Regions from separate parts of the Solidesulfovibrio magneticus RS-1 genome, predicted to be linked through region 2. Evidence: predicted binding sites of a transcription regulator. Region 2 holds the regulator's gene; each other region holds the start of a gene.
What was found. Region 2 encodes sigma-54, which starts transcription at its own class of promoters, with help from an activator protein. Its sites were predicted from a motif close to CTGGCACGGNNNNTGCTT; they were not measured.
Positions count from the first base shown of each region.

Region 1: a site for sigma-54 is predicted at 7,086-7,103, ahead of DMR_RS03020 (Flp family type IVb pilin). Genes of this name have one in related genera too.
Region 3: a site for sigma-54 is predicted at 6,804-6,821, ahead of ispD (2-C-methyl-D-erythritol 4-phosphate cytidylyltransferase). Genes of this name have one in related genera too.

Region 1 is NC_012796.1:708,881-718,624, reverse strand. Features, by position in the region: gene DMR_RS03060 (right-handed parallel beta-helix repeat-containing protein) at 1-395, opposite strand, end outside; gene DMR_RS03055 (2-hydroxyacid dehydrogenase) at 568-1,557, shown strand; gene DMR_RS03050 (CBS domain-containing protein) at 1,628-2,080, shown strand; gene DMR_RS03045 (SLC13 family permease) at 2,099-3,436, shown strand; gene DMR_RS03040 (hypothetical protein) at 3,447-5,621, shown strand; gene DMR_RS03035 (Flp family type IVb pilin) at 5,809-5,976, shown strand; gene DMR_RS03030 (Flp family type IVb pilin) at 6,261-6,428, shown strand; gene DMR_RS03025 (Flp family type IVb pilin) at 6,712-6,879, shown strand; gene DMR_RS03020 (Flp family type IVb pilin) at 7,163-7,330, shown strand; gene DMR_RS03015 (Flp family type IVb pilin) at 7,615-7,782, shown strand; gene DMR_RS03010 (hotdog domain-containing protein) at 7,892-8,278, shown strand; gene DMR_RS03005 (hypothetical protein) at 8,360-8,569, shown strand; gene DMR_RS03000 (hypothetical protein) at 8,698-9,264, shown strand; gene DMR_RS02995 (sigma-54-dependent transcriptional regulator) at 9,490-9,744, shown strand, end outside.
Region 2 is NC_012796.1:2,882,391-2,892,134, reverse strand. Features, by position in the region: gene DMR_RS12385 (phosphoribosylformylglycinamidine synthase subunit PurQ) at 1-169, opposite strand, end outside; gene DMR_RS12380 (CTP synthase) at 344-1,975, shown strand; gene DMR_RS12375 (KdsC family phosphatase) at 2,186-2,722, shown strand; gene rpoN (RNA polymerase factor sigma-54) at 2,853-4,283, shown strand; gene hpf (ribosome hibernation-promoting factor, HPF/YfiA family) at 4,334-4,882, shown strand; gene DMR_RS12360 (PTS sugar transporter subunit IIA) at 4,883-5,332, shown strand; gene rapZ (RNase adapter RapZ) at 5,421-6,308, shown strand; gene DMR_RS12350 (PTS sugar transporter subunit IIA) at 6,566-7,003, shown strand; gene DMR_RS12345 (PTS sugar transporter subunit IIB) at 7,006-7,464, shown strand; gene DMR_RS12335 (PTS sugar transporter subunit IIC) at 7,563-8,198, shown strand; gene DMR_RS12330 (manganese-dependent inorganic pyrophosphatase) at 8,370-9,290, shown strand; gene DMR_RS12325 (ArsA-related P-loop ATPase) at 9,517-9,744, opposite strand, start outside.
Region 3 is NC_012796.1:2,591,701-2,601,444, forward strand. Features, by position in the region: gene DMR_RS11030 (hybrid sensor histidine kinase/response regulator) at 1-4,032, shown strand, start outside; gene DMR_RS11035 (DUF3858 domain-containing protein) at 4,071-4,430, opposite strand; gene DMR_RS11040 (DUF3857 domain-containing transglutaminase family protein) at 4,473-5,951, opposite strand; gene DMR_RS11045 (hypothetical protein) at 6,008-6,418, opposite strand; RNA gene rnpB (RNase P RNA component class A) at 6,562-6,924, shown strand; gene ispD (2-C-methyl-D-erythritol 4-phosphate cytidylyltransferase) at 6,957-8,159, shown strand; gene cysS (cysteine--tRNA ligase) at 8,454-9,744, shown strand, end outside.

The sequences.
Region 1 (9,744 bases), 2.2 Mb from region 2:
AAACACGGCCAGCAGCCGGCCACGTCGAAGTTCTCGAACACCACCCACTGGCTGTCAAAGAGCTTGAAAAAGGCGAACTGGTCGGCCGTGGGCAACCGGGCGTCGGCGATTTCGGCCTTGCCCTCGCCGTAAAAAGCCGTGGTCGGTCCAAAGCCCCGGATGGTCAGCGGCGCATCCTCGCTGCCGGCAAAGCCCCGTATTTCCACCGGGAAGGCCTCGCCCAGGGCCCGATTGCCCGGGTCGATCCGGGTGGGCGGAAAAAAAGCTCCGGGCAACAGCTGCACCACATCCCCGGGCCGGGCCGCGGCCACGGCGTCAGCCAGGGTCAGGGTGTCGCGCAGCTCACCGTCGTAGAAACGCCGGTCGCCCCGGCAGGTGGCGTAGATGGTGGTCATGGGGCACTCCTTGGATTGTCCATATAGGCAAACAAATGACACGTTCCCGCCCAACCGACAAGCCCCTTGCCCGACCGCGACACGTTACGACAAGCCCCGCGTTGACAAGGCCGGAAGCATCAGCAAACTTTCCCCGAACATCCCGCGCCCGGCCGCGCCCAAGGAGTTCGCCATGACCAAGCCCCTGCCCCATGTCGTCGTCACCCGGGCCATTCCCGAGGCCGGGCTGGCCCTTTTGCGCGAGCGCGCCACCGTCTGGGTCAACCCCGAGGACCGGCCCTTGACCCGCGACGAACTGCTGGCCCAGGCCAAGGACGCCGACGGCGTCATCGGGCTTTTGACCGACCGCATCGACGCCGGCTTTTTCGACGCCTGCCCCAAGCTTCGGGGCTACGCCAACTACGCCGTGGGCTACGACAACATCGACGTGCCCGAGGCCACCCGCCGGGGCCTGCCCGTGTCCAACACCCCGGACGTGCTGACCCAGGCCACGGCCGAGCTGGCCTTTGCCCTGATCCTGGCCACGGCCCGCCACATCGTGGCCTCGGACGCGGTGCTGCGTTCGGGCCAGTGGTCGGGCTGGGGGCCGCTGCAATTCATCGGCACGCAGCTGGCCGGCAAGACCCTTGGCATTTACGGCCCGGGGCGCATCGGTCTGGCCGTGGCCCGGTTGTCGCGCGGGTTTGACATGAAGATCATCACCTGCGGCGGGCGCAAACCCAACCCGGCGCTGGTGGCCGAATTCGGGGCCGCCTCCCTGCCCTTCGAGGCGTTTCTGGCTGCCGCCGACGTCGTGAGCATCACCGCGCCCCTGACCGACACCACCCGCCACGCCTTCAATGCCGCCGCTTTTGCCCGCATGAAGCCCACCGCCCTCCTGGTCAACACCGGACGCGGCCCCATCATCGACGAGGCCGCCCTGGTCGTGGCCCTGCGGGAAGGCCGCATCGCCGGGGCGGGCCTGGACGTCTACGAATTCGAACCGCGCCTGGCCGAAGGGCTGGCCGCGCTGCCAAACGTCGTCATCACGCCGCATATCGGCTCGGCAACCACGGAAGCCCGCGAGGGCATGGCCGTGCTGGCCGCCCAAAATCTCATCGCCATGCTGGAAGGAACCACGCCGCCCACCTGCCTCAACCCCGAAGTTCTGGCCCGGCCTTGACAATTTTCGCTAATCGGGAGCATCCCCCAAGGCTGTCCGGGCCGTTTCGGCCGGACACCAAGGAGCCGCCATGCGTCTGCGCGAACTGATGCGAACCAACCTCTCCCGGGCACGCCGCGACACCCCCTTTGGCGACCTGGTCGCCGCCCATCGCCGTCGCGATTCCCGGCTCGTGTATGTTGTGGACGAAGCCGACCGGCTGCTTGGCGTGGTCAGCTGCTACGACCTGCTGCGGGCCGCTCTGCCCTTTTACGTGGATTCGGGGTTGGCCCGGGCCCTGCCCGAGGACGCCGCCGTGCTGCGCGACGGCTTTGCCGCCGCCTGCCGCGACAAGACCGCCGGCGACGTCATGACCGCCGAGGTCGTCACCGTGTCCCCGGACGACACGGTGTTCGCTGCCGAGGCCTATTTCGCCGAAGGCCGCCACAACGTCCTGCCCGTGGTCGACGCGATGGGCCGGGTGGTGGGCGAAGTCACCCGGCGCACCATTCTCGTGGTCCTGGCCGGTTCCTGCGGCCTGTAGCATCCCGGAGGCCCGCCCATGTTCTGGATCGCCACCGCCATCTTCGTCGGCGCGTATGCCGTCATCGTCTCGGAAAAGATCAACAAGACCAAGGTGGCGCTTTTCGGCGCGGCGCTCACCCTGGCGACCAAGGTGCTCACCCAGCACGACGCCCTCCACGACGCCGACCTCGGCGTCGACTGGAACGTCATTTTCCTGCTCATCTCCATGATGATCATGGTCAACATCATGACCAAGACGGGCGTGTTCCAGTATGTGGCCGTGCGCGCCGCCAAAATCGCCCGGGGCGAGCCCTTTGCCATCATGGCCATCCTGGCCGTGGTCACGGCCCTGGCCTCGGCTTTCCTCGACAACGTCACCACCGTGCTGCTCCTGGCCCCGGTGACGCTGCTGGTGGCCAAGGAATTGGAAATCGACCCCGTGCCCTTTCTCATCACCGAGGCCCTGGCCTCCAACATCGGCGGCACGGCCACGCTCATTGGCGACCCGCCCAACATCATGATCGCCTCCAAGGCCGGCCTGGACTTCATGGACTTCATCGTCCACCTCACCCCGGCCATCATCATCGTCATGGCCGCCTGGATGTTCGTCTGGAAACTTGTCTTCGGCCAACGCCTGCATGTGGGCGCGGCCCAGAAAGCCCGCATCCTGGCCATGGACGAGGGCGCGCTCATTCGTGACCCGGCCCTTCTCAAGAAATCCGGCCTGATCCTTGGGCTGACCATCTTGGGCTTCACCCTCCACGGCTTTCTCGGCTTCGAGCCGGCCACCATCGCCCTGCTCGGGGCCTCGACGTTGCTGCTCATTTCCGGCGAGGACCCGCAAAAGGTCTTCGAGGACGTGGAGTGGCCCACCATTTTCTTCTTCATTGGCCTTTTCATCATCATCGGCGGCACGGTGAAAGCCGGGCTCATCGAGGTGTTTTCCCAGAAGGTCATTGCGCTCACCCACCCCACCAAGGACTCCATGTTTGTGCTGTCCATGGTCATGGTCTGGTTTTCCGGCATCGCCTCGGCCATCGTGGACAATATCCCGTTTGTGGCCACCATGAATCCGCTTCTGGCCGAGCTGGCCGAGAAGGTCCTCGGCCCGGAAACAGGCCTCACCGGTCCGGCGCTTTACACCCACCCCACCATGCTGCCGGTCTGGTGGGCCCTGGCCCTGGGAGCTTGCCTTGGCGGCAACGGCACGGCCATCGGGGCCTCGGCCAACGTCATCGTGGTCGGGCTGTCGGAAAAGGCCGGCCACAAGATCACCTTCGCCCGCTTCCTCAAGTACGGCGCGCCGGTGACGCTGGGGACCATCGCCATCTCCATGGGCTACATCTACTTGCGCTACTACGTCCTTGGCTGGTAGCCGGCAGGCCATGAACAACGCCATGCGGCCCCCCGGCCGTTTTTTGGCCGGGCTGGCCCTGTGCGCCCTGGCCGTCCTGGCCTTCTGGGACGTGCCGCGAAGCGGCCCCACGGCCAGCGACGACCTGACCTACGAGCGTGCCGTGCTCGACGGCCGCATCGGGGTATTCAGCGCCGAACTAGCCGCCGGCTCGGGCCGATTCCACCACTATCTCCACGTGGGCCTGACGAGCCTTGCCTACCGCATGGACAGCCCGGCCCTGCGCCGGTCCGTGGCCCTGGCCGGGTTCCTGGGCGTCATCATTGCCCTGGCCGCCCTGGCCGCCCGGCTGTCGCGCCGCCCGGAGCTGGGCCTTCTCGTCGCGACTTTGGCCCTTGGCCTGTATCAGGACAACTGGCACCACAACATCCTGACGGCCTATCCCTTGGTCTTTGATTCCGGGATGCTCTGCCTGCTTTTGGCCGGCTACGCCCTGGCCCGCCGGGCCGAGACCGGCCGGACGGGCTGGCTCGTGGTGGCCAACCTCGCTCTTTTTCTGGCTTTTTGCCATTTCGAGGCCTTTGTCGCCTACGTCCCGATCCTGGCCGGCCTGGTCTGGCTGACCGCCCGGGGCGGCGCGCGGGAGCGCTTGCGCGCCATGCTCCCGGCCTTTGCCGTGCTGCCGGCCTACGCCGCCGTCTACCTCGGCTACCGCCTGGCCCACCCCAGTCAGTACGCCGGCAACGCCCTGGACCTCACCAGCCCGGCGGCCATCCTCAAGACGGCCTGGGCCTACAGCCGCCCGGCCCTGCCCCTGGGCGGATTTGCCTTCAACCTCGAATACGTCAACCGCTTCCCGCAGTTTGCCAAGGCCTATGTCCTGTCCTTTGGCCAGTACCTGTCGGAGCTGGCCGCCAACCTGTCCCTGCTCGCCCCGGCCTGGGTGGCCCTGGGCCTTTTGGCCGGCGGGCTGACCTATCATTGCCTGGACCGGGCCGTCCGGGCGCGCGTGCCCTGGCTCACCTGGCTTCTGTGCGCCTTTGCCGTGGTCTGCCCCAATGCGCTCATTGCCCTGTCGCCCAAATATCAGGAACCGGCCGCCTCGGGTCTGGCCTGGTACGTCACCACCACCTTTTCCTTTTACGCCGTGGCCGTGCTCCTGGCCCTTGGCGGCTTGGCCCTGGCCGGGCGTTTGCCAGCCGGGCCAAGGCGCGTTCTGGCCGCCGGGCTAGGGCTGGTCGTCGGGCTTGCCGCCCTGGTTAACGCCTCGGTCAACGCCTCAGTGCGCGACTCCAAGATCGCGGCCGGCGCGCGCTGGCGGGTGGCCGCCCTGGCCTGCCAAAGCCGGCTCATCGCCGGCCTGCCCGAGGGCGCGCGCCTTGTCGCCCCGGACCTGTTTACCGCCGTCAACACCGAACTGGTCGGCCCGGACTACTGGCCGGCCTATTTCCGCGCCCACGCCGGCCGGGGGCTGACCGTGGCATCGGGGCTGGGCGGGGCCGACCCGGAACAAACGCCCGTCTATGTGCTGCGCCGCCTGTCCGGCCTGCTGGACCGGGATACGGCCCTGGTTCTGGCCCGGGTGACCGGCCTGGGTCCAGCCCCGGCCGATCCGTACGCCGCCGCCCCGGACGCGCCCGCCCTCCTGGCCGGCCAGGCCGTGGTGGCTATGGACGCGGCCAACCGCTTTTATGACCTCGTCTTCCGCGACGCCTCGGGCTGGCGGATCGCGCCGCTTACGGTCGGCGGCGGCCCGTTCTCACGCACCGACATCAAAGGCGACGGCCTTTTGCCGGCCTCCATGGCCAGACTTGCGGCCCATAGCCTCGCCACGGGCGAGGCCGCGCCGGTGGTCCTGCGGTTTGGCCCGGGATTTTCCGCGCCCGAGCGGTCCGTCACCGGCGACGTGGTCTGGGCCGGCGACACGGCCGAACTGGCCCTGGTCAACAACACGTCGGCCGTGTTCCGTGTGACGCTCGCCGCCACAGCGGCGGCCCCCGCGCCGGTCACGGTGGCCTTGGGCGGCGCGCTTATGCCAGACGGCGCGACCATTGAGTGCTCCGCCCTGGTCACGCCCCTGTCTTTGTCCCTTACCTTGCCGCCGGGCCGCCACGTGCTGATCCTTCGCGCCCTGCCGCCGACCGGAGCTAAAAAACGTTTGGGCCTCATCGACGCCCGATGCGTCCCGCAAGCTCCCGCGCCCTGACTCCATTATTGCTGGATCAGTTTCCTGCCGTTCCACCAAAGCGTGATCGGCCGCCACCAGAGAAAGAAAATACCTCATCCAAAACAGCATGTTAATTTTAGCATTCGCCTTGGCACGGCCTATGCTTTGTTTTGGGGCAAGAGATGCACAGGAACCCAAAACAACTTTACATACCAGGAGACACGCCATGTTGACCGCCATCACCCAGTTCATCCGTGACGAAGAAGGCGCCACCGCGGTGGAATACGGCCTCATGGCCGCCCTGATCGCCGCCGTCATCATCACCGCCGTCACCTCCATCGGCACCAACCTCACCACCACCTTCAACACCGTCGCCACCTCGCTGGGCAGCTAAATTTCACCCGCTTCGCGAAGCCAAAGGGCCGTCCTCGCCAGGAGGACGGCCCTTTGCGTTTGCCGGCCTCGCCGGCCGCTGCGCCCCTGCGCCCGCGACTCCATTTCTGCTGGAACGGCGCGCCAGAAATCCACGAGCCCTGGCCCAAACCATCGCATCAAGAATATTAAATTCATAAATCCAGTATGTTAAGTTCTCGATGAAGTTTGGCACGCCCCCTGCTTTAGGAAAGGCACGAGACGCACACGAACCCAAAGCAACTTTACATACCAAGGAGACACGCCATGCTGACCGCCATCACCCAGTTCATCCGTGACGAAGAAGGTGCCACCGCGGTGGAATACGGCCTCATGGCCGCCCTGATCGCCGCCGTCATCATCACCGCCGTCACCTCCATCGGCACCAACCTCACCACCACCTTCAACACCGTCGCCACCTCGCTGGGCAGCTAAATTTCACCCGCTTCGCGAAGCCAAAGGGCCGTCCTCGCCAGGAGGACGGCCCTTTGCGTTTGGCGGCCTCGCCGGCCGCTGCGCCCCTGCGCCCGCGACTCCATTTCTGCTGGAACGGCGCGCCAGAAATCCACGAGCCCTGGCCCAAGCCATCGCCTCAAGAATATTAAGTCCATAAATCCAGCATGTTAAGTTCTCGATGAAGTTTGGCACGCCCCCTGCTTTAGGAAAGGCACGAGACGCACACGAACCCAAAACAACTTTACATACCAGGAGACACGCCATGTTGACCGCCATCACCCAGTTCATCCGTGACGAAGAAGGCGCCACCGCGGTGGAATACGGCCTCATGGCCGCCCTGATCGCCGCCGTCATCATCACCGCCGTCACCTCCATCGGCACCAACCTCACCACCACCTTCAACACCGTCGCCACCTCGCTGGGCAGCTAAATTTCGCCCGCTTTGCGAAGCCAAAGGGCCGTCCTCGCCAGGAGGACGGCCCTTTGCGTTTGCCGGCCTCGCCGGCTGCTACGCCCCTGCGCCCGCGACTCCATTTCTGCTGGAACGGCGCGCCAGAAATCCACGAGCCCTGGCCCAAGCCATCGCCTCAAGAATATTAAATCCATAAATCCAGTATGTTAAGTTCTCGATGAAGTTTGGCATGCCCCCTGCTTTAGGAAAGGCACGAGACGCACACGAACCCAAAGCAACTTTACATACCAGGAGACACGCCATGCTGACCGCCATCACCCAGTTCATCCGTGACGAAGAAGGCGCCACCGCGGTGGAATACGGCCTCATGGCCGCCCTGATCGCCGCCGTCATCATCACCGCCGTCACCTCCATCGGCACCAACCTCACCACCACCTTCAACACCGTCGCCACCTCGCTGGGCAGCTAAATTTCGCCCGCTTTGCGAAGCCAAAGGGCCGTCCTCGCCAGGAGGACGGCCCTTTGCGTTTGCCGGCCTCGCCCGCCGCTGCGCCCCTGCGCCCGCGACTCCATTTCTGCTGGAACGGCGCGCCAGAAATCCACGAGCCCTGGCCCAAGCCATCGCCTCAAGAATATTAAATCCATAAATCCAGTATGTTAAGTTCTCGATGAAGTTTGGCACGCCCCCTGCTTTAGGAAAGGCACGAGACGCACACGAACCCAAAGCAACTTTACATACCAAGGAGACACGCCATGCTGACCGCCATCACCCAGTTCATCCGTGACGAAGAAGGCGCCACCGCGGTGGAATACGGCCTCATGGCCGCCCTGATCGCCGCCGTCATCATCACCGCCGTCACCTCCATCGGCACCAACCTCACCACCACCTTCAACACCGTCGCCACCTCGCTGGGCAGCTAAATTTCACCCGCTTCGCGAAGCCAAAGGGGCGTCCTCGCCACGAGGGCGCCCCTTTTCGTTTGCCCCCCGCGCCACATTTTGGCATCCCGAAAGGACAGGAGACCGCCCCATGGACGTCAACACCCACAAAAGCGTCGACCCCGGCCTGTGCGGCCAGCCCGAAACCCTGGGCGAGGGCCTGGCCCGGGTGGCCTTCACCGCCCTGCCGGCCATGGCCGCCGACGACCGGGGGCTGGTCCACGGCGGCTTCGTCTTCGGCCTGGCCGACTACGCCGCCATGCTGGCCGTAAACGACCCCAACGTGGTCCTTGGCGCGGCCGAGGTCCGCTTCACCGCCCCGGTGGTGGTCGGCGAAACGCTTATGGCCGAAGCCCGGCTCACCGATACCGCCGGCAAAAAACGCCTCGTCACCGTCACCGTGCGCCGGGGCGAAGACGCCGTCTTCACCGGAACCTTCACCTGCTTCGTGCCGGAAAAGCACGTCCTTGACCGCTGAGGCCGCGCCATACCGTCCGCGCTGTCGCCGCCCGCCCCGAACGGGCCGGCCCCGGCCAGGACGTCAGCCAGGAGGAACGCCATGAGCTTTGTGCTGCAAAAGCCGTCCCCGGCCGCCGAACAACCCCGCTTCGACTGCATCTTCTGCAACCGCCCGGCCCTGGTCTCCTCCGAGGCCGGACGGGCCGACCAGGCCCGCATCGTGGAGGTCTTTTGCCGCCACTGCGGCTCCCGAAAAACCATGGCCACGCGCCTCAGCGCCGACGGCGCCCGCTGGGAACCGGCCGACTGAACGGTGCCGTCGCCTTCGCCTCGGCCGTCATGTTTTTTTTCGCCGGAAAAGCCCGCGCCCCCTGCCCAAACGTCCGGCCCTGTGCTATGGCTGGCCCTAACCGCCAACCACTGCCAAGGAGGGACCCCATGAAACGCGCCTTGCTCAAGCTCGCTGTGCTCTTGACCATGCTGGCCCTGGCCGGGACGGCCCATGCCTGGAAAAAACCGCCGTTTAAAAACGTCGATAAAAACGGCGACGGCGTCATCATCTTCGAGGAGATCGTGGTCTTCAACTCCGGCCTGACCATGGAAGTCTTCGCCGTCATCGACCTCAACAAGGACGGCAAGATCGATCCGGCCGAATACGCCGCCATGGGCGGCAAGACGGCCAAGGGCAAGGCGGCCAAGCCCTGGTGGCGCTGCTCGTCCAAGGAAGGCTCCCTGCTCTACAAGCAGGGCACGGACCTGCTCCTGGCCGGCAAGAACGCCGAGGCCGCCACGGTCCTGCGCCAGGCCCTGACCACGCCCCTTTGCGTGGATTATTTGAGCTACGCCTACTACAACCTCGGCGTCGCCTGCATGCGCCTTGGCGACGCCCCCTGCGCCAAGGCCAATCTGGAAAAGGCCCGAGCGCTCAACGTCAACAACACCGTGCCCGAGAACAACTTCGGCCTGGACGGCTGGCCCCGCAAGCCCGGCGTGGTCGGCAAGTAATCCCTGTGCCCCTCGCGGCGGCCCGGGGCTCGCTCCCCGGACCGCCGCGACAAGGCCAGCGCCGGGCCGCGATGGAGGCGACCCGCCGCCACGAACTCCCCCGCCCCGTTTCCCCCCGCAGCCGGGCGACTCGTCACGCCGCCCGCGTCGCCTCTTGACAGTTCCTGGCCGCGTGGTCATCCAAAAGAGCGAGCGGCGCCAGCGCCGCGCGCTCCGGAGGACTCCTTGGGCAACGTGCTCATCATCGACGACGATCAGACCATCCGCGACGCCCTGGCCCGGGTCGTGGACCGCCTGGGCCATACCCCCACCCTGGCTTCCACCCTGGCCGAAGGCCTGCTGCGGGCCGGCAAGGACGACGTGGATGTGGTCTTTCTCGACGTGCGCATGCCCGACGGCAACGGCCTCGACGCCATCGCCGACATCCGCCGCTCGCCCTCCCACCCCGAAGTCATCGTCATCACCGGCTGGGGCGACCCC
Region 2 (9,744 bases):
CGGGAAAGATCAAAAAATTGTAGGCGTCGATCCGTGTCCGGCCGGCCACGATGTCGGAAAAGAACACGATGTCGGTAACATCGGACCCGGCCATGCGGGCGGCATGGGCCGATTCGACCTCGCAGTTGGAGCCGAAACCGGTGATCACGAGGGTGCGCACCTGAGGCATACGGGGAAATCCTCCCAAGGGTTCCTTGAAAAATTGCTTCCGAAAGCTTACTTTGCGCGGCTGAACATACGGGGCCGCACCGGCCGCGTCAACCGCGCCCGCGCGTCAGGCCCGGCGGTTGGCGCATTCCGCCGGGGTCGCCGGGACGGACCCGTGAAACAAGGACGGCATGCCATGAAGACCAAGTTTATTTTCGTTACGGGAGGGGTGCTGTCCTCCCTGGGCAAAGGACTCGCCGCCGCCTCCATCGGCGCGCTGCTCCAGGCCCGGGGACTCAAGGTCACCATCCAGAAGCTCGATCCCTACATCAATGTCGATCCCGGCACCATGAACCCGTTCCAGCACGGCGAAGTGTACGTCACCGACGACGGGGCCGAAACCGACCTCGACCTCGGGCACTACGAGCGCTACCTCGGCGTGCCCATGAGCCAGAACAACAACTTCACCTCCGGGCGCATCTATTTCAGCGTCATCCAGAAAGAGCGCCGGGGCGACTACCTGGGCGGCACCGTCCAGGTGATTCCCCACATTACCGACGAGATCAAGCGCTCGATCCTGGGTGTCGCCACCGACGAGGACGTGGCCATCATCGAAATCGGCGGCACGGTCGGCGACATCGAGGGCCAGCCCTTCCTGGAGGCCATCCGCCAGCTGCGAATGGAACTCGGCAAGGAAAACGCGCTCTACATCCACCTGACGCTGGTGCCCTACCTGCGCACGGCCGGCGAGGTCAAAACCAAGCCCACCCAGCATAGCGTCAAGGAACTGCGCTCCATCGGCATCCAGCCCGACATCATCATCTGCCGCAGCGAAGTGGATCTGGCCCGGGACATCAAGCAGAAGATCGCGCTTTTCTGCGACGTCGACGCCGACGCCGTGTTCACGGCCGTGGACGTCAAGAGCATCTACGAGTTGCCGCTTCGCCTCTACGGCGAGGGCGTGGACCAGAAGATCGCCATTTTACTGCGCCTGCCGGCCAAAAACGCCGAACTCGAACCCTGGCGCGACCTCATGTACCGCCTGGAAAACCCGGTCGGTACGGTGTCCATCGCCATCGTCGGCAAGTACGTGGACCTCAAGGAGGCCTACAAGAGCCTTCACGAATCCCTGGTCCACGGCGGCGTCCACGCCGGGGTGTCGGTCAATTTCGTTTACGTCAACTCCGAGGAGCTGACCCGGGAAAACGTGGCCGCCACGCTTTCGGGCATTGACGGCATCCTCGTTCCCGGCGGTTTCGGCTCGCGCGGGGTGGAAGGCAAGATCGCCTCCATCGAATACGCCCGCACCAAGAAGATCCCCTTCTTCGGCATCTGCCTGGGCATGCAGTGCGCGGTCATCGAATACGCCCGCAACGTGCTGGGCCTTGACGGGGCCAACTCCGAGGAGTTCGACCTGACCACGCAACATCCGGTCATCTACCTCATGCGCGAGTGGTACGACTTCCGCACCCAGACCATCGAGCACCGCGACCCGACCAGCGACAAGGGCGGCACCATGCGCCTGGGCGCCTATCCCTGCGTGGTCGCGCCGGGCACCAAGGCGGCCGCCGCCTACGGCGCGTCGGAAATCTCCGAGCGCCACCGCCACCGCTACGAGTTCAACAAGGCCTACGCCGGCAATTTTGAGGAAGCCGGCTTGGTCTTAAGCGGCCTGTCCCCGGACGGCGAACTGGTCGAGATGGTGGAGCTGCCCGACCATCCCTGGTTCCTGGGCTGCCAGTTCCATCCCGAATTCAAAAGCAGCCCCATGCGTCCGCATCCGCTGTTCCGCGAGTTCGTGGCCGCGGCCAAGCGGCACAAGGGCTAGACGGCCCAAGCGCAAAAAGATTGCACGGTCCGGGGAAGGCGGCTTCTCCGGACTTTTTTTCGGCCAAAGGGCTGCATGGCTTGGCAAGGCGCTAAAAACGTTTATCTTCTGGTCATGGTGCGATTTTTGGGCTAGATTGCACCTGTCGGCGGTTGGGGACATGGCCTTGCGTTCAAACCATGCCGCCGTCGCATCGCAAGGGAGGCTGTTATGCCTGAAGACGCCAAGCTGGCCATTGCGCGCGCCCGGGACGTGGAGTTGCTGGTGCTCGACGTCGATGGCGTCATGACCGACGGCGGCATCTACGTCGATGCCCGGGGCGAGGTGACCAAGCGTTTTCATGTCCACGACGGTTTAGGCATCAAGGCGGCCCAGGCGGCGGGGCTGGCCGTGGCGGTCGTCAGCGGCCTGGACAGCCCGGCCGTGGCCGCCCGGATGCGGGAACTGGGCATTGAGGAATACCACCCCGGCCACTACCGCAAGGTGGCCGTGCTGGAAGGCATCCTGGCCCGGGCCGGGCTGGCCCCGCATCAGGCCGCCTTTCTCGGCGACGATTGGGTGGACGCCGGCCCCATGGAGCTGGTCGGTCTGCCCATGGCTGTGGCCGACGCCCAGCCCGAAATCCTCGATCTGGCCTTGTGGGTGTCGCGGCGCGGAGGCGGGCAGGGCGCCGTGCGCGAGGCCGTGCGCTACATTTTGGCCGCCAAGGGCCGTCTGGAGGCGGCCTACCAGTGGTTCCTCGGCTGAAGGCCGATTGTGCCGATTGCCACAAGGCTTCAATTGTGGCATGGTTTTTGTTGGGCGGGGTGGCCCTGAGCCGGGCAAAGCCCGGAGACGACCCCGGTAACGTCAACGACTTTCGAGCACGGCGGTAAGCATGGCCCTGGAACTGCGGCAGCAACTCAAGCTTTCCCAACAGCTGGTGATGACCCCCCAGCTGCAGCAAGCCATCAAGCTCTTGCAGCTGTCGCGGCTGGAGCTGCTTGAAAGCGTGCAGCAGGAGCTTTTGGAAAATCCTCTTCTGGAGGAATCCGTCGAGGAGGACCGCCAGCCCGAACGCGTCATGGTCGAGGACAACAATGGCCCCACGGGAGCCGACGCGGCCATGGAAAAGGAGCTGCTCAAAAACGCCGAGTGGGACGACTACCTTGGCGATTTCGCCAGCACGAGCAAGCAGTCCCTGTCCCGCGACCTGGAAGTTCCCGAAGAGGGCATGGCTTTCGACGCTCGCCTGGCCTCCAAGCCGTCCCTCGACGGCCACCTCGGCTGGCAGATGCACCTGTCCAATTTCACGGCCAAGGAAGTGGAGATCGGCGAGACCATCGTCGGCAGCCTCAATTCCTCGGGCTATCTGCGGGCCACGGTCGAGGAAATCGCCGGCATGGCCAACGCCGACCCGGCGCATGTCGAAAAGGTGCTCCACCGCCTCCAGCGCTTCGATCCCGTGGGCGTGGCCGCTCGCACTCCCAGCGAATGCCTGCTCATTCAGATCGAAGTCTACGGCTACGACGATCCCATCCTCATCGAACTGGTGCGCGAGCATCTCGAAGATCTCGAAAAGAAGCGCTACAAGCCCCTGGCCAAGAAATTTCACCTGACCATGGAAAAGCTCAAGGAATACCTGGAGCTGATCCAGACCCTCGATCCCATGCCCGGAGCCAGCTACGGTTCGGGGGACCCGATCTACGTCAGCCCCGACGCCTTCGTCTACAAGTACGGCGAGGACTTCGTCATCCTGCTCAACGAGGAGGGGATGCCGCGCCTGGGACTCAACATGTCCTACACCGACGGCAGCCTGCCGCGAAACGACAAGGACAAGGACTACCTCCAGGACAAGATGCGTTCGGCCATGTGGCTTATGAAGAGCCTGTACCAACGCCAGCGCACGCTGTATAAGGTCCTGGAGAGCATCGTGAAGTTTCAGCGCGGATTTTTCGAGGACGGCGTGACCAAGCTGCGGCCGCTGATCCTCAAGGACGTGGCCGACGACATCAGCATGCACGAGTCCACCGTCAGCCGCATTACGTCCAACAAGTACGTGGCCACGCCCCACGGCATCTTTGAACTCAAGTTCTTTTTCAACAGCGCCCTGGAACTCGACGACGGGGGCACGGTAGGCTCCGAGTCGGTCAAGGCCATGATCAAGCGCATTATTTCCGGCGAGAATGACAAAAAGCCCATCAGCGACGAGGCCATCGCCGACATGCTCAAGGATGAACTGCAAATCAACATCGCCCGGCGAACCGTGGCCAAGTATCGCACGGCCATGGGAATCGAGTCGTCGTCGAAGCGCAAGGCGGTTTTCTGATGCTTCGGGCCGGGTTTCCGGCCTCTCACCACGCCAGCCTGGAGGATTCTATGAACATCACCTTTAATTTCAAGAATTTCGAGCCGTCTGATCATTTGCGCGATTATGCCAGGAAGCGCTTTGAAAAGCTTGGCAAGTACACCTCGTCCACCGATACCTCGGATGTCCAGGTCAACCTGGCCGTGGAAAAGACCCGGCAGATGGCCGACGTCATCTTCCTGGCCGACAATATGCACATCTCGGCTCACGAAACCTCCGAGGACATGTACTCCACCATTGACCTGATCCTCGACAAGATCGAGGCCCAGGCCAAGAAGTTCCGCGAGAAGCAAAAGGACCGCCGTCGCCAGACCGTGGAACAGGTCCGCATGGACGTCATCAGCATCAGCGAGGACGCCGCCGGCGGCCGCGTGCCCACCATCATCGAAACCGACGAGTATCAGCCCAAGCCCATGGCCGTGGAAGAAGCCGCCATGCAGCTGGAGGCTCTCAAGTACGAATTCCTGGTGTTCATCAACTCCGAAACCGAACGGCCCAACGTCATCTACCGCCTGCGCAACGGCGACTTCGGCCTCATCGATCCTGGAACGGGCGCTTAGATGCGGTTAGAGGACTATCTCCAGCCCGAGTTCGTCATCGGGAATCTTGCGTCGGAGTCCAAGTCCGAAGTGTTGGCCGAGCTCGTGGCCCCCATCAAGAAGCAGTGGCCCGATTTTGACGCCAAACGCGCCCATCAGGTGCTGCTCGACCGGGAAAACCTCGGAACCACGGGCATCGGCGACGGGGTGGCCATTCCCCACGGCAAGATGGAGAGCCTCGAACGCATCGTCATCGTCGTCGGGAGAAGCCTTGCGGGCGTCAGCTTCGATGCGCTGGACTTCAAGCCCTGCCGCATCTTCTTCCTGGTGCTCGCGCCCGAGCATGTCGCGGGCCTGCATTTGCGCATTTTGGCCCACATCTCGCGGCTTTTGTCCGATGAATCCTTCCGGCGGGCCTTTCTGACCGCCGAAACCGACGAGGCCTTGCGGCAGGTGCTCGCCGCCGCCTAAGGCTCCCTGAAAAAACGTTTCCCGCGCGTTTGTTGTCACACAAACGCGCGGGAAATTTGTTAAGCCCTTGGGCCGGAAGGTGAATGCCATGGAACATGCGGCCAGGGAACTCCCCGTCGTTATCTTGACCGGCCTGTCCGGGTCCGGAAAATCCACAGCCCTTCGCGTCTTCGAGGACCTGGGTTTTTTTTGCGTGGACGGGTTGCCGGTCAGCCTCGTGCCCAAGCTCATGAGCCTTTTCGACGACAAGGGCGGCCAGCGCTACAAGGGCCTGGCCCTGGGCATGGACGTGCGCCAGGCCGACCTCGACACCGACTGGGGCGCGACCCTGGCCGAGGTGCGGCGTAAACAGGACCTTACCCAGATCATCTTTTTCGAGGCCGATAACGGTGAGATCATCCGCCGCTACGCCACTACCCGCCGGCCCCATCCCCTGGAAAGCGCCGACATGGGCCTGGAGCAGGCCGCCCTGGCCGAGCGCGAACGCATGCGGCCCCTTCGCGACGCCGCCGACATGGTGCTGGACACCACCCATTTCACCATCCACGACCTACGCCGCAAGCTCCAGGAAAAATGGGCCTCCATCCGGCCCACCGCCGGAACCCTCAAGGTCCACGTCATGAGCTTCGGCTTCAAGTACGGCCCGCCCTCCGAGGCCGACATGGTCTTTGACCTGCGCTTTTTGCCCAATCCCTATTTCGACAAGGAACTGCGCGAGCGCACGGGCAAGGAAGCGGCGGTGCGCGATTACGTCCTGGCCGAGGAGCCGGGCCGGGAGTTTTTGCGCCGGCTGACCGAATTTCTGCTCTACCTGCTGCCGCTGTACGCCAAGGAAGGCCGTTACCGCCTGACCCTGGCTTTTGGCTGCACCGGCGGCCGCCACCGTTCGGTGGCCGTGGCCGAGTCGGTCTTTGACACGCTCTCCAAGGCTGGCTACAATATCTCCCTTGAACATCGGCACATCGAACGCGGCTAAACTCTAGGTTTTGAACGCCGCGGCAACGTGGTTGCCGGCGAGAGCGGTGGGGCGGCGAGCCCGGTCCAGGGACTTTCGTGTTTGGTGACAGCGTGCCGTCACGGCCGGTAGCCTTGTCGGCTCGGTAGCCTCGTTCAAAGACCGCTATGGTGTGAGGCCTTGGGCTTTCGGGCGGCGCGGCCGGACCGGAAGCAGAAAGCAATGCCGACGGTTTCAAACCGTCAAGACGGGGGCGCCATGCTCCGGGATGCCTGTCTATGAATGCCGAGTCCCGCAAGGACGCGCCCGTTGGCGTGGTGGTCGTCACCCACACCGACTACGGGTCGCGGCTTATTGCCGCCGCCGAGTTCATCCTCGGCCCCCAGCAGCACTGCCAAGCCGTCAGCGTCGATCTGACCAAGGCCGTGGACGAATCCCTAGCCGCGCTCAAGGCCGCCATCAAGGACACCGACCAGGGCGGTGGGGTGTTGGTGCTGACCGACATGTTCGGCGGCACGCCCACCAACATGAGCCTGTCGCTTTTGGGTTCGGGGCAGCTTGAGGTCCTCACCGGCGTCAACCTGCCCATGCTCATCAAAATTTTGGGTTCGCGCACTCGCCCCCTGCAAACCCTGGCCGTGGAGGCCAAGCAGGCCGGCTGCCAGGGCATCGTCGTGGCTGGCGAGGTGCTGCGCAAAAAGGTGGCCGAGGGGTAGCCATGGCCTTCGTGCGCATCGACAACCGGCTTGTCCACGGCCAGATCATCGAGACCTGGCTGCCGTTTACCCACGCCAGCCGGATTGTGGTGGTCAACGACGACTTGGCCGCCGATCATCTCCGCCAGGAGATCATGTCCCTGGCCATCCCCGACGGCGTGGCCATCGTGTTTCTGCCCGTGGCCGATCTGGCCGGCTATTTCAGCCATGCGCCCCTGGACCTGCCCGAGGCGCTGATCCTGTTCGCCAGTTGCCGCGATGCCCAGGTCGCCTACGAATACGGGTTCGATTTCGCCAACTTGAATCTCGGCAATCTCCACTACGCCCCAGGCAAGAGGCAAGTCTGTCCCCACGTGGCCCTGTCCAAGGAAGATGAGTCCTGCCTGGATTTTTTCCGGGACAAGGGCGTACGCCTGGACTACCGCTGCGTGCCGGGCGATCCGGCCCAGCCCAGGGTCTGACCCGGCCCACGCCCCAATGGTAACCCCCGCGAGGCCCATGCCATGACCCATCAGGCCGACATCTTGCTCCACGTCCTTGGCGTCGCTTTTTTTTTGTCCTGTGCTCCTCGTTCCGCTTTGCCGTAAACGCCGCCCTGCTGGAACGCCCCCTGGTCATCGGTCTGGCCTGGGGCCTGTGTCAGGGCGATCTGCCCGCCACCCTTAATCTCTGCATCTTCTACGAGCTTTTCTGGCTCGACGGCATTCCCGCCGGCACCCACATTCCGCCCAACGCCGCCGCCGCCACCCTGGCCGGATTGTCGCTCATGCACGTCTTTTCCCTGACCACCCCGGCCGAGGCTCTGTGCGTGGCCGGGGCCACTTCGGTCCTGGCTCGGTTGTTTTCCGGCCTTGAGGGGGCCCAGCGGGTGGTGGAAAACATCGTCTTTTCTCGCTACGCCGCCGCCCGCCAACGCCAGCGTGCCCCCTTTGAGCCGGGCAAACTCATCCGCCGGGCCTTGGTCAACACCGTCGTCATCCAAGGCCTGGTCTTTGCCGTGGCTCTGGCCGGCCTTATTGCCCTTTTTGCGGTGGCCTTGCCCAAAGTGTGGCCGTATCTTGCGTCCTCACGGGCGAGCTGGGGCCAGCTGTGGATTCTCGGCAGTCTGGGGGCGGTCTTGTCCCTGCGCTACCGTCCGGCCTACGCCGCCTTGGCCGGCGGCATGGGTTTGGCCGTGGCTTGGCGGTTTTTCTAGGCTTTTTTCACATGGCCGGCCTTGTGGTCCGGCTGGACTTTCGGGAAAAAAGACGTCGCCCCGGCCCGGTTTGGGCTTGGCAAGAGACGACTATTGGGATATTATTCACAAGTTACTCACGCGGATGCCGACCCGTCAGGGTCTTGGACAAACCCCCAGGAGGAAAAAGACATGGCTGTTTACGTCGTTGGTCACAAAAATCCGGATACCGATTCCGTCGCCGCCGCCATTGCCGTTGCCGATCTCATGAACAAGTCCCAGAGCATGGGCGCTATCGCCGCCGCTCAGGGTCCGCTCAATCCCGAAAGTGCCTTTGTGCTCGAAAAGTTCGGCGTGGCCGCTCCGGAGATCGTCACCGACGCCACCGACAAGAAGATCATCCTGGTCGACCACTCCGATCTGGCCCAGAGCCTGGAGAACCTCTCCAAGGGCGAACTCATCGGCATCTACGACCACCACAAGCTGGGCGATGTGACCACCTCCAATCCCCTGGACATCCTGGTCAAGGCCGTCGGCTGCTCCTGCACCGTGGTCAAGATGATGTACGACTGCGCCAAGGTCGAGATCTCCAAGCCCATGGCCGGCATCATGCTGTGCGCCATCCTGTCCGACACCGTCATGTTCAAGTCGCCGACCTGCACCCCGGCCGACAAGGAAGCCGTCGAGGCCCTGGCCAAGATCGCTGGCGTCGCCGACTACATGGCTCTGGGCGTCGAGATGTTCAAGATCAAGTCCGCCGTGGGCGGCACCCCGGCCAAGGACCTCGTTTTCCGCGACTACAAGGACTTCGACATGGGCGGCAAGAAGGTTGGCATCGGCCAGCTCGAAGTCGTCGATCTGTCCATCCTTGAGCCGGTCAAGGCCGACCTGTTGGCCGAGTGCAAGAAGGTCAAGGCCGAAGGCCGCCACAGCGTCTTCCTGCTGTTGACCGACATCATGAAGGAAGGTTCCGAGATGCTGATCGTCTCCGACGATCCCAGCTACGTGACCAAGGCCTTCGGCGTCGAAGTGAAAGGCGACTCCGTGTGGCTCGACGGCGTGCTGTCCCGCAAAAAGCAGGTCGTGCCGCCCTTCGAGAAGGCTTTCGCCTAGTTCTCGAGCGCGTAAACGCCAAAAAGGGAGCGGCTTCCGGGCCGCTCCCTTTTTTTGTGGGATGTTTGGCTGTCGTTGCGTCGTCGTGCTCCGGGGGGCGTGCGTCGTGGCCGACGAAAGAGCGGTTCCTGCGTCCGCATGCCGGGCGAGAGAACGTGGCGCGCCATGCCCGATCGGGCGATAGCGGGTGCTGTTGGCCATAGCCATGGGCGCGAAGCGCCCCCGCTTAGACCCGTCCCAAGGCCTCGGCCAAGGCGGCGCAGGCGGCGTCGGCCAAGCCGACTTCGGGCAGGGACAGCACGCTGCCTGTGGTCGCCTGGCGGGCGGCCAGCCCTGGCAGGAAGGGGAAGGCGACCCGGACATCCGGCAGCGTTGGCGGCAGGGCGGCCAACGCGGCCAGCCCGGCCTGATCGACCCCGGTGACAACCAGGACTTGCCGGGTCAGCCCGAGCTG
Region 3 (9,744 bases), 290 kb from region 2:
TACGCCAATTCTCAGCCCCGTTTCCAGCGGTTGTCCCTGGAACAAGGGCTTTCCCAATCCTATGTCGTCTGCATGGCCCAGGACAAGCTGGGTTTTCTGTGGATCGGCACCTACGACGGCCTCAACCGCTACGACGGGACCAATGTCGTGGTCTACCGCAACATCCCGGGCCGGCCCGACTCCCTACCGGATAACAGCATCCGCACGCTTTTCGTCGATCCCGTAGACGGCACGCTGCTTGTGGGCACCAAAAACGGCGGTCTGGCCGTCTATGACCGCGAAGCCGACCGTTTCCGCCCCTACCCTGTGGCAGCCCCCTACCCCAGCGGCGATGTGGACAAGGAAATCCGGGCCATAGCCAGGGATGCGGCCGGCAATCTCTGGGTAGGCGGCGCAGCCGGCCTGGCCCGCATCTCGCCGGCCGGTGCCGTGGACGCCATGGCCTTGTCTGACCAGAACGGCAGTACCGTCAAAAATTCGGTTATCGCCATAAAAGCCCGGGCCGACGGCAGTCTGCTCGTAGCCACCAATCGGGGCGTTCATGCCGTGAATCCAGCCGACGGCCAGGCCGCGGCCCTGCTTCCCGGCCCCCTGGGCGAGCTTCCGGCCGACGCGCGCATCAACGGCATTGCCTGCGACGGCCCGGACACGCTCTGGGTGCTCACGGAAATACACGGCGCTTATCGGTTCAATCAAGCCACCGGCCGGTCCGATCACCATCTGCCCGGCCTGGCCACCTGGTTTGCCTTCCGCGACTCCTGGGGCGGCCTTTTCATCGGCACCAACCGAGGACTGGCCCGCATGTGGCCGGACCCGGACCAGCCGGGAAAGTTGATCCCGTCCATGGCCGTCAACAATCCCCTGGACCCGGAAAGCTTGTCCCAGGACGAGGTGTTGTGCGCCCTGGAGGATACCGGCGGCCTGTTGTGGTTCGGCACCTATTCCGGCGGCGTGAGCCGCTACAATCCCGCCTATCAGGCGTTTTCCGTCTACCGGGCCGGACCGGGACTGCCCACCGCCCTGTCCGGCAGTGCGGTCAGCGCCGTGGCCCAGGAAAGCGCCGACATCGTCTGGGTCGGTACCCGCTACAACGGCCTCAATCGCATCGACCGCCGCACTGGCGAGGTCACGGCTTTCCGCCACGACCCGGCCAACCCGGACAGTCTGGCCGACGACGGCGTCAACTGCCTGCTCTTTGACCGCCAGGGTCGGCTCTGGGTCGGGGCTACCGACCGGGGACTGGACCGCTACGACCCCGATAGCGGCCGCTTCGTCCACTACCGCCACGACCCCCAAAACCCTGAGTCCATCAGCCAGAACAAGATATGGTGGATCGCCGAGGATGAAGACGGCATCCTGTGGCTGGGCTCCAGTTCGGGCGGCCTTAACCGCTTCGACCCGACAACGGGCAAGGCCAAGGTCTATCGCAACGATCCCAATAATCCGGCCAGCCTCAGCCACAATCGTGTGCGTCACATCACCCCGGCCCCGGGCGGCATCCTGTGGATCGGCACCAATGCCGGACTCAACCGTTTCGACAAAAACACCGAAACCTTCACCCATTGGGAACACGACCCGGACAACGCCAATTCCCTGTCTAACAACCGCGTCACCCCCATTCTTCTTGATCCGTCAGGGGTCTTGTGGATCGGCACCGATGCGGGACTCAACCGTTTCGAGCCGCGCACCGGGCGTTTTCAGCGCGTCACCATGGCCAACGGCCTAGCCAACGACGGCATCCAGGGGATGCTGCAGGACAAGGACGGCAATTTGTGGTGCAGTACCTTCCGGGGGCTTTTCCGCTACAGCCCGGGCAACGGCGAGGTGCGCAACTATTCGGATCGGGATGGTCTGGCCGGCCTGGAATTCTGGATGAACGCCTACGCCCAGGGCAAAAATGGCGAAATGTTTTTTGGCGGCACAAACGGCTTAACCGCTTTTTTCCCCAGCCGTATCCGCCCAAACCCCCACGCCCCGCCCGTGGTCCTGACCGGGCTTGCCGTGCGCAACAAACCCTATGGCGCCAACCCTGTCACGGTAAGAAATTTAGCCCTTGGCCACGAGGACAACGTCGTGGAACTGTCCTTTGCCGCCCTGGATTTCGCCGATCCGCCCCGAAACCTCTTCTCCCACAAGCTCGAAGGCTTTGACCCGGAATTCTCCCCCCCGGCAGGCAACAATACCGTCACCTACACCAATCTTTCCCCCGGGGAATACCGCCTGCGCGTTCGGGCCTGCAATAACGACGGTGTCTGGAACGAAACAGGGCTGACGCTGGCCATTGCCGTGGCCCCGCCCTTTTGGGGCACCTGGTGGTTTCGCGCCCTGGCCGGACTGGCTGCCCTGGCCTTGCTCCATGGCGGCTACAGACTGCGGGTTTCCGCCCTGGAGAAGCGTCGCCGGGAACTTGAGGCAACCGTGCGTCGCCGCACCGCTGACCTCGAAAACGAAATCGAGGACCGCAAGGCCGCCGAAGATGCCCTGCACCGCAGCCGTCTGAGCTTTTCCGCCATTTTCCAATTCTCGCCCCTGGCCGTCACCATCAGCGAAGAGCAGTCCGCCAGGATGCTGCGCGTCAACGAGGCATTCAGCCACCTGACCGGTATCCAGGCCGAGCAGGCCATTGGCCGAACATCTGAGGAGCTGGGCTTCTGGGAACGCTTCGAAGATCGCCAACAGCTTTTGATCGAACTGCAAGTCGCCGAATCCGTCACCAACCGGGAACTGGCCTTTCGTCATGCCGATGGCCATCGCATCGTCGGCCTTTGTTCCTGCACGGTCATCGAGGCTTTCGAACGGCGCTGCCTGCTCATGCTCATCGTCGATATTACCGAACGCAAGGCCCTAGAAAGCGAACTCCTGGCCGCCCGGGAACGGGCCGAGCAAGGCAGTCGGGCCAAGTCCGACTTCCTGGCCAACATGAGCCACGAGATCCGCACCCCCATGAACGCCATCATGGGCATGGCCGACCTTTTGGCTGACACCCCGCTCACGCCCCGCCAGAAGCGCTATGTGGACATCTTCCAGCACTCCGGCCAAATCCTCATGCGCGTCATCAACGACATCCTCGACCTGTCCAAGCTTGAAGCCGGCAAGCTGACCCTGGAGCCCGAGCCTTTCGACCTGCCCGAAGCCCTGTTCCAGACCTGCGCCGTGTTCACGCCCCAGGCCGAGGAAAAAGGCCTCCCGCTGTTCTGCGATCTTGATCCAGGCTTGCCTCGCCGTGTTTACGGCGACCCCATCCGCCTCACCCAGATCGTGGCCAATCTGTTGGCCAACGCCTGCAAGTTCACCCACGAGGGCGAGATCCGGCTGTCGGCCTCGGCCACGCTTCTTGGCCCTTCCGCCTTCCTTTTGCGCCTGACCTGCCGGGACACCGGTGTCGGCATCGCCCCTGATGACATTGCCCGGGTCTGCGACAATTTTTTCCAGGTGGGCGGCAATCAACGCCGGGGAACAGGCTTGGGGCTGGCCATCTCCAAGCGCCTGACGGAACTGATGCAGGGGGAATTATCCATCCAAAGCATCCTTGGCCAAGGAGCCACCATCACGGCCACGGTCAGGCTGGAGATCGCCGCCGAATCCGCTTCAGGAGAGCAAACGCCGGAATCCTCCTTGGTCGCGGAGCTTGCGGACGCCGGCGGCCAGCCCTGGCGGGTGCTGTTGGCCGACGACTCTGTGGGCAACCGTCAGGTCGTCAGCCTGTTCCTGGAAAATCAGCCGGTTATCTTGGAAGAAGTGGAGAACGGCCAGGATGCCCTGGACCGGTTCAAGAAAGGCGGCATCGACATCGTGCTCATGGACCATGTCATGCCGATCATGGACGGGCTGACCGCCGTGCGGGCCATGCGTGAACATGAATGGATGTCCGGCCTTAGATCCACGCCCATCATCGGCATCACCGCCCGGGCTTTTCCAGAGGACGAGGCTGCCTGCCTGGAGGCCGGTTGTTCTGCCTACCTGAGCAAGCCCGTTCGCCGCAGCGCCCTGCTCGCCGCCATGCAGGGGCTCCTTGGCCGCCGGGACGACTGATCACCGCCCAAACCAGAGACTTGCCCACGCCAGAACGGTTACTGCCCGAGCCGGAAGCTGATGACGGCGCGCTGATCGTCGATAAAGGCGTACAGCAGGCTTTGGACGTCCGCGTACTCCTTTGCCGTATACGCCGTCTTGTTGATAACCAACTCCCGCTTGACTGTGAGCTTTCCGTCAATAACCTCGTAGCTGGCGGTAAAGCGCCCTGCCGGACTGTTCAGGTCCACGGCCGCCGGCAGATGTTCGACCGCAGCTTTCAAAGGTAAGGCGATGACCGAACGCCAGGAGTATTGCCTGGCCCCTACGATGACCGGATAGTGGCGCGGTGTGCCTGTGGTGAGATAGGCGCGCAGATTGTTCGCCGGCGCGACGTCGAGGCCAAGGGGCACGGTCATGTACACCAAGGGGGAAGACTGGACCACGCCGTGGGGGCTCGTTCACTGGCCCTCGATTTCCAAATGTTTGGTCAGATCGCGCGGGTTCGTCGAGCGAATTTCTCCATAGCCGCCTTCCGGAGTGGCCTGGAGCAGCTGATTGGCCAAGGCGGCCAGGGAACTCGCCCCGGCCAGGACGCGGCGGACAGCGCCGTCCGCGCCGGGGGAAAGGGTCATGCGGACCTTCCCGTGCACCGTCCCGTCGGCATCCACGGACAACTCGGCGTTATACTGGTAGGTATTGGAGGCCGGGGTCTGGGCCGGAGTTTGGCGCTTCTCCCCGTCGCCGCTGGCGATGACCGTCAGTTTGTCGGCCAGGCCGTTGTCGAGGACGCCAAAAACCGCGAACGGATCGGTGGGATTGGCGTAGGTGTCGAAGTCCGGCAAATAAGCCAGCACATGATTGAACGACGCCGAAGACCACAGCGGCAACGGTTCCATGCTTATGCCCCAGTTCACAAGGGCCGGCAGCACGCGGATGCCCAGCGTCCCCAGCAAGGCCTGCATGAGCACGACATGGTCTTTGCAGTCGCCGTAGCCGTTGCGCAAGACGGTTGCCGCCTCATGGGGCACGACATTGTCGCTTTCATTGAGAAAAACGGCCACGTAGCGGATATGGGCCGCCACCCAGTCATGGACGGCCCGGGCCGCGTCAAGCCCCTTGGCGTCGCCGACGATGTTTCGTGCCAAGGCTGCGATTTCCGGCGTCGGCGCAGCCTTGCCGGCGCTGCGGGCCGCATAGACGGCTCCCAAGGCCTCGTAGCCGGCCAGGGTGGTGGCGACAAAGACCGGCCCGACGTCCATCGGGGAAACCATGGACGCCTCGGCCGGTGACAAGGCGCCGACGTCGATGGCGGCGGTCAGCACCCGGTTGCTGCCAGCCTGGGCGTCATCGACCGCGAAACCACCGCGCTGGCCCCACTGCAGCGGCACGGACGACGGAGCCTCGATGCGCGTCTCCTGGCGCATGTGGCCCCCAAGGCCCAGGGCAAAAACAACATTGAAGCCGAAGACGGCGGGTTTGCTGACGACATGCCGCCAGGTGCAGTGCACGACGCTGCCGAGGCGCAGCTGGGGAAATTCGATGGTCGTCGTCTGGGAGGCCACGAACCCCGGCGTGTTCCGGGCGGCGGCGCTGGGGCGGGTGAAAATGTTCTCCGCCGGCACGTCGAGGCGCTGTCCGTCCGGCTGGAGCACCCAGGCTTCGAGCACCTCCAGGGTCGCGGCGGCAGGGTCGAAGGTGAAAGCCGCCGTGCTGTTGGCTGCCAGCAAATGTTCATCGGCAAGAACAAGTTCCGAGGTTTGCGTCTCGACGTAGGTCAGGTCGGCCGCCACGAGATAGTCATTGCGCTGCAGACGATGGACTCCCTCCGGCAAGGCGGCCAGGGCATTGCCCGCGAAAAGCGCCCAGACGGCAACGCCCCAAAGGGCAACTTGTAAACTACAAACGTTTCCCAAAAATTTTGGGCACTTCACAGCCATACGTCTTCCTTGGCCAGCCCGGTGCATCACGTCCGGGCCGAAAGGGAACCACCGCCTTATTCCAGTTCCCGGCACACGGCTTCGCCAAGGCCGCCAGGCCGCATGGGCCGCCACCCCGAAGCGGGCGACAGGGTGCGGTCCAGGAACTTGCCGTCCACCCCGACCCAAGCCGCCTGCTGCCGGATGATCCGCCCCTGACCGCAGTCCAGGGTCACCCGTTCCAGGGCATAGGCCACGCCGGTGGGAAAGCCCATCTCATGGGCGATCTCCAGCCCCTCGGCCTCGTCGAACACCCGCTTTACCCGAAGCCGCAGCACCTCACCCGAGACGCGCACCGAATGCCGGTCATAGTAGAGTTCCACCGACCTGTCGTCATGGGCGGCCAGAAAACGCCAGTCCGTGGCCTGGGCCGGTGGGCAGACGGCCAGAATATAAACCAGGGCCGTAAGCAGCAACATCAGGCGCATCGCACACCTCCCGGAGACGGAAAACAACGGTTTCAGGCTATTAGCATTCTTATAGCCAGCCCTCAAGCCGGCAGTCGCCCAGCATCCCGCCACATCCCACATCCCTTTGACGCAGGGGCAAAAGGGCCTTATGACTCCCCCGGGGAGTCGGACAGGCTGTCGTCGCGGGCCGCAAGACCCGGGGAGGAAAGTCCGGGCTCCACAGGGCAGGACGCTGGATAACGTCCAGCGGGAGCGATCCCGGGAGAGCGCCACAGAAAACAAACCGCCGGCGCCTGCGCCGGTAAGGGTGAAACGGTGGGGTAAGAGCCCACCAGTTGCCGCGGCGACGCGGCAAGCTCGGCATGCCCCGTTCGGAGCAAGACCAAATAGGAAGGCGTTAAGGCTGGCCCGGCCGTGCCTTCGGGTAGGTTGCTTGAGGCCGCGAGCAATCGCGGTCCTAGAGGAATGATGGCCGCCCCGGTTTATCCGGGGAACAAAACCCGGCTTATCGGCCGACTCCCCCTTTTTTATCACGCTTTAGCGCAAAGGATTCCCCGTGTCCCTGTGGACCGTGCTGCTCGCCGCCGGCTCCGGAACCCGTCTGGCCCAGGCCTCGGGCGGCGTCAAAAAACAGTTTCTCTCCGTCGGCGGCCGCCCGCTCTACTGGAAAGCCCTGACCGCCTTTGCCAAGTCCCCGGACGTGGCCGGCGTGGTCGTGGTTTTTGCGCCCGAAGACCTGGCCGAGGCCACCCGTGAGCTGGCCGGCTTCCTGGATGCCAATCACCCGGGCCTGCCGGTCCTGACCGCCGCCGGCGGAGCCAGACGCCAGGATTCCGTCAAAAACGGCCTCGACGCCCTGCCCCGCGAAGCGCGTCTGGTGCTGATCCACGACGCGGCCCGGCCCTTTGTCGATGCCGGGCTCATCGCCCGGGTGGCCGACGCCCTGGCCGCCGGACGCAAGGCCGTCATCCCGACCCTGCCCGTCACCGACACCGTCAAGCAGGTGGACGGCGACAGGGTGACCGCCACCCTGCCCCGCCATGAGCTGGCCGCCGTGCAAACGCCCCAGGGCTTCGACCTGACCCTGCTGCGGCAAGCCTATGCCCACGCCAGACCGGATTTCGACGTCACCGACGACGCCAGCCTGGTCGAACACTACGGCCAGCCCGTTTTCACCGTGCCCGGAGCGCCGCGCAACATGAAAATCACCCATCCCGAGGATCTGGCCAGCCTGGCCGAGGCCGCCGCGCCGCCCGTGCCCGTCACCGGCTACGGCTACGACGTCCACCGCTACGCCGATCCGCGCAACCCCGGCAAACAGCCCCCGCGCCCCATGAAGCTCGGCGGCTTCCCCATCCTCGGCGCGCCCGAGGTGCTGGCCCACTCCGACGGCGACGTGCTGCTCCATGCCCTGACCGACGCGGTGCTGGGCTGCGTGGCCGGCGGCGACATCGGCCGGCTCTTCCCGGACAGCAACCCGGATTTCGACAACATGGCCTCGGGCGTGTTCTTGAGCGAAGCCCTGCTGGCCGCCAAGGCCAAGGGCCTGACCATCACCCACGTGGACCTGACCATCATCGCCCAAATTCCCAAGATCAGCCCCCACGCCGAGGCCATCCGCCTCAACGTGGCCGCGCTTTTGGGGCTCAATAAAGAGCAAGTGAACCTCAAGGCCACCACCGAGGAAGGCCTGGGCTTTACCGGCGAGAAAAAAGGCATCAAAGCCGTCGCCCTGGTCTCCGGCTGGCGACGCCCGTAAGGTGCTGGGCTCTGCCCAGACCCGGCCGGGCGCTGCCCGGCGCCCGCCGGGGGGCTTAGCCCCCCGGACCCCCAACCTGGGTTGCCCATGAGCGCAACAACGTAACCGGGCGGCTGGCTATAATAACGTTAAAGCTAAACTTGAACTATCGCACCCCACCCCCTTAAAAAGTTTTTGGGGAAGGAGGGGGTCCAGGGGGAGGAAACCCCTTTTTTCAAAAAGGGGTTTCCTCCCCCTGGTTGACTTTGGCCCTTGGCTTTGCAAAGGGTGGGAACTTTTCGACGGGAGGCGAGGATGCAGCTGTACAATACCATGACCCGGACCAAGGAGCCGTTCGTTTCCCGCGTGCCGGGGAAGGTGGCCATGTACGTGTGCGGGATCACCGCTTACGACCTGTGCCACATCGGCCACGCCCGCTCGTCGGTGGTTTTCGACGTGCTCGTGCGCTATCTGCGCCATATCGGCTTTGACGTGACGTTCGTGCGCAACTTCACCGACGTTGACGACAAGATCATCAAGAAGGCCAACGCCGAGGGGACGACCTCCCAGGAAATCGCCGAGCGGTATATCGCGACCTTCTATGAAGACATGGACAAGCTCGGAATACTGCGCCCCAACGCCGAGCCCAAGGCCACGGAATACATCGGCGAAATGGCTTCCCTGGCCCAGCGGCTTATCGACAGCGGCCACGCCTACCGCACGCCGTCGGGCGACGTGTATTTCCGGGTGCGTTCCTTTGCCGGCTACGGCAAGCTTTCCGGCCGCGACGTGGAAGACATGCGTTCCGGCGCGCGGGTGGCCCCGGGCGAGGAAAAGGAAGATCCGCTGGATTTTGCCCTGTGGAAGGCCTCCAAGCCCGGCGAGCCGGTCTGGGAAAGCCCCTTTGGCCCGGGACGTCCCGGCTGGCACCTGGAGTGCTCGGCCATGAGCGAAAAGCTTCTTGGGATGCCCATCGACATCCACGGCGGCGGCCAGGATCTCATTTTCCCCCACCACGAAAACGAGATCGCCCAGAGCGAGGCGGCCATCGGCGGGGAATTTTGCCGTTACTGGGTCCATAACGGCTTCGTGCGCATCAACACCGAGAAGATGTCCAAGTCCCTTGGCAACTTCATCACCATTCGCGACATCTACGCCCGCTACCTGCCCGAAGTGCTGCGGTTTTTCCTTCTCTCCTCGCAGTATAGAAGCCCGCTCGACTATTCCGACCAGGGCCTGGACGAGGCAGAAAAAGGCATCAAGCGCATCTACGCCGCCAAGGTGCAAATGGAGCAGGCGCTTGGCCGCGCCAAGTGGAGCGAGACCAAGCTGCCGGCCGACGTGACGGAAGAGCTGTCGCGCCACGAGGAAGGCTTCACCGCCGCCATGGACGACGACCTCAACACCGCCCAGGCCATGGGCCACGTGTTCGGCCTGGTGCGCCTGGCCGGCCGGCTCATGGAAGACAAGACCCTGGCCAAGAGCCGCGAGACGGCCGAGGTCCTGGGCCGCATCCTGGCCGATTTCGGCGTCTGGGCCGAGGTGCTTGGCGTGTTCGGCACGGACGCGACGGCCTTCCTGGCCGATCTCAAGGCCTGTCGCCTCA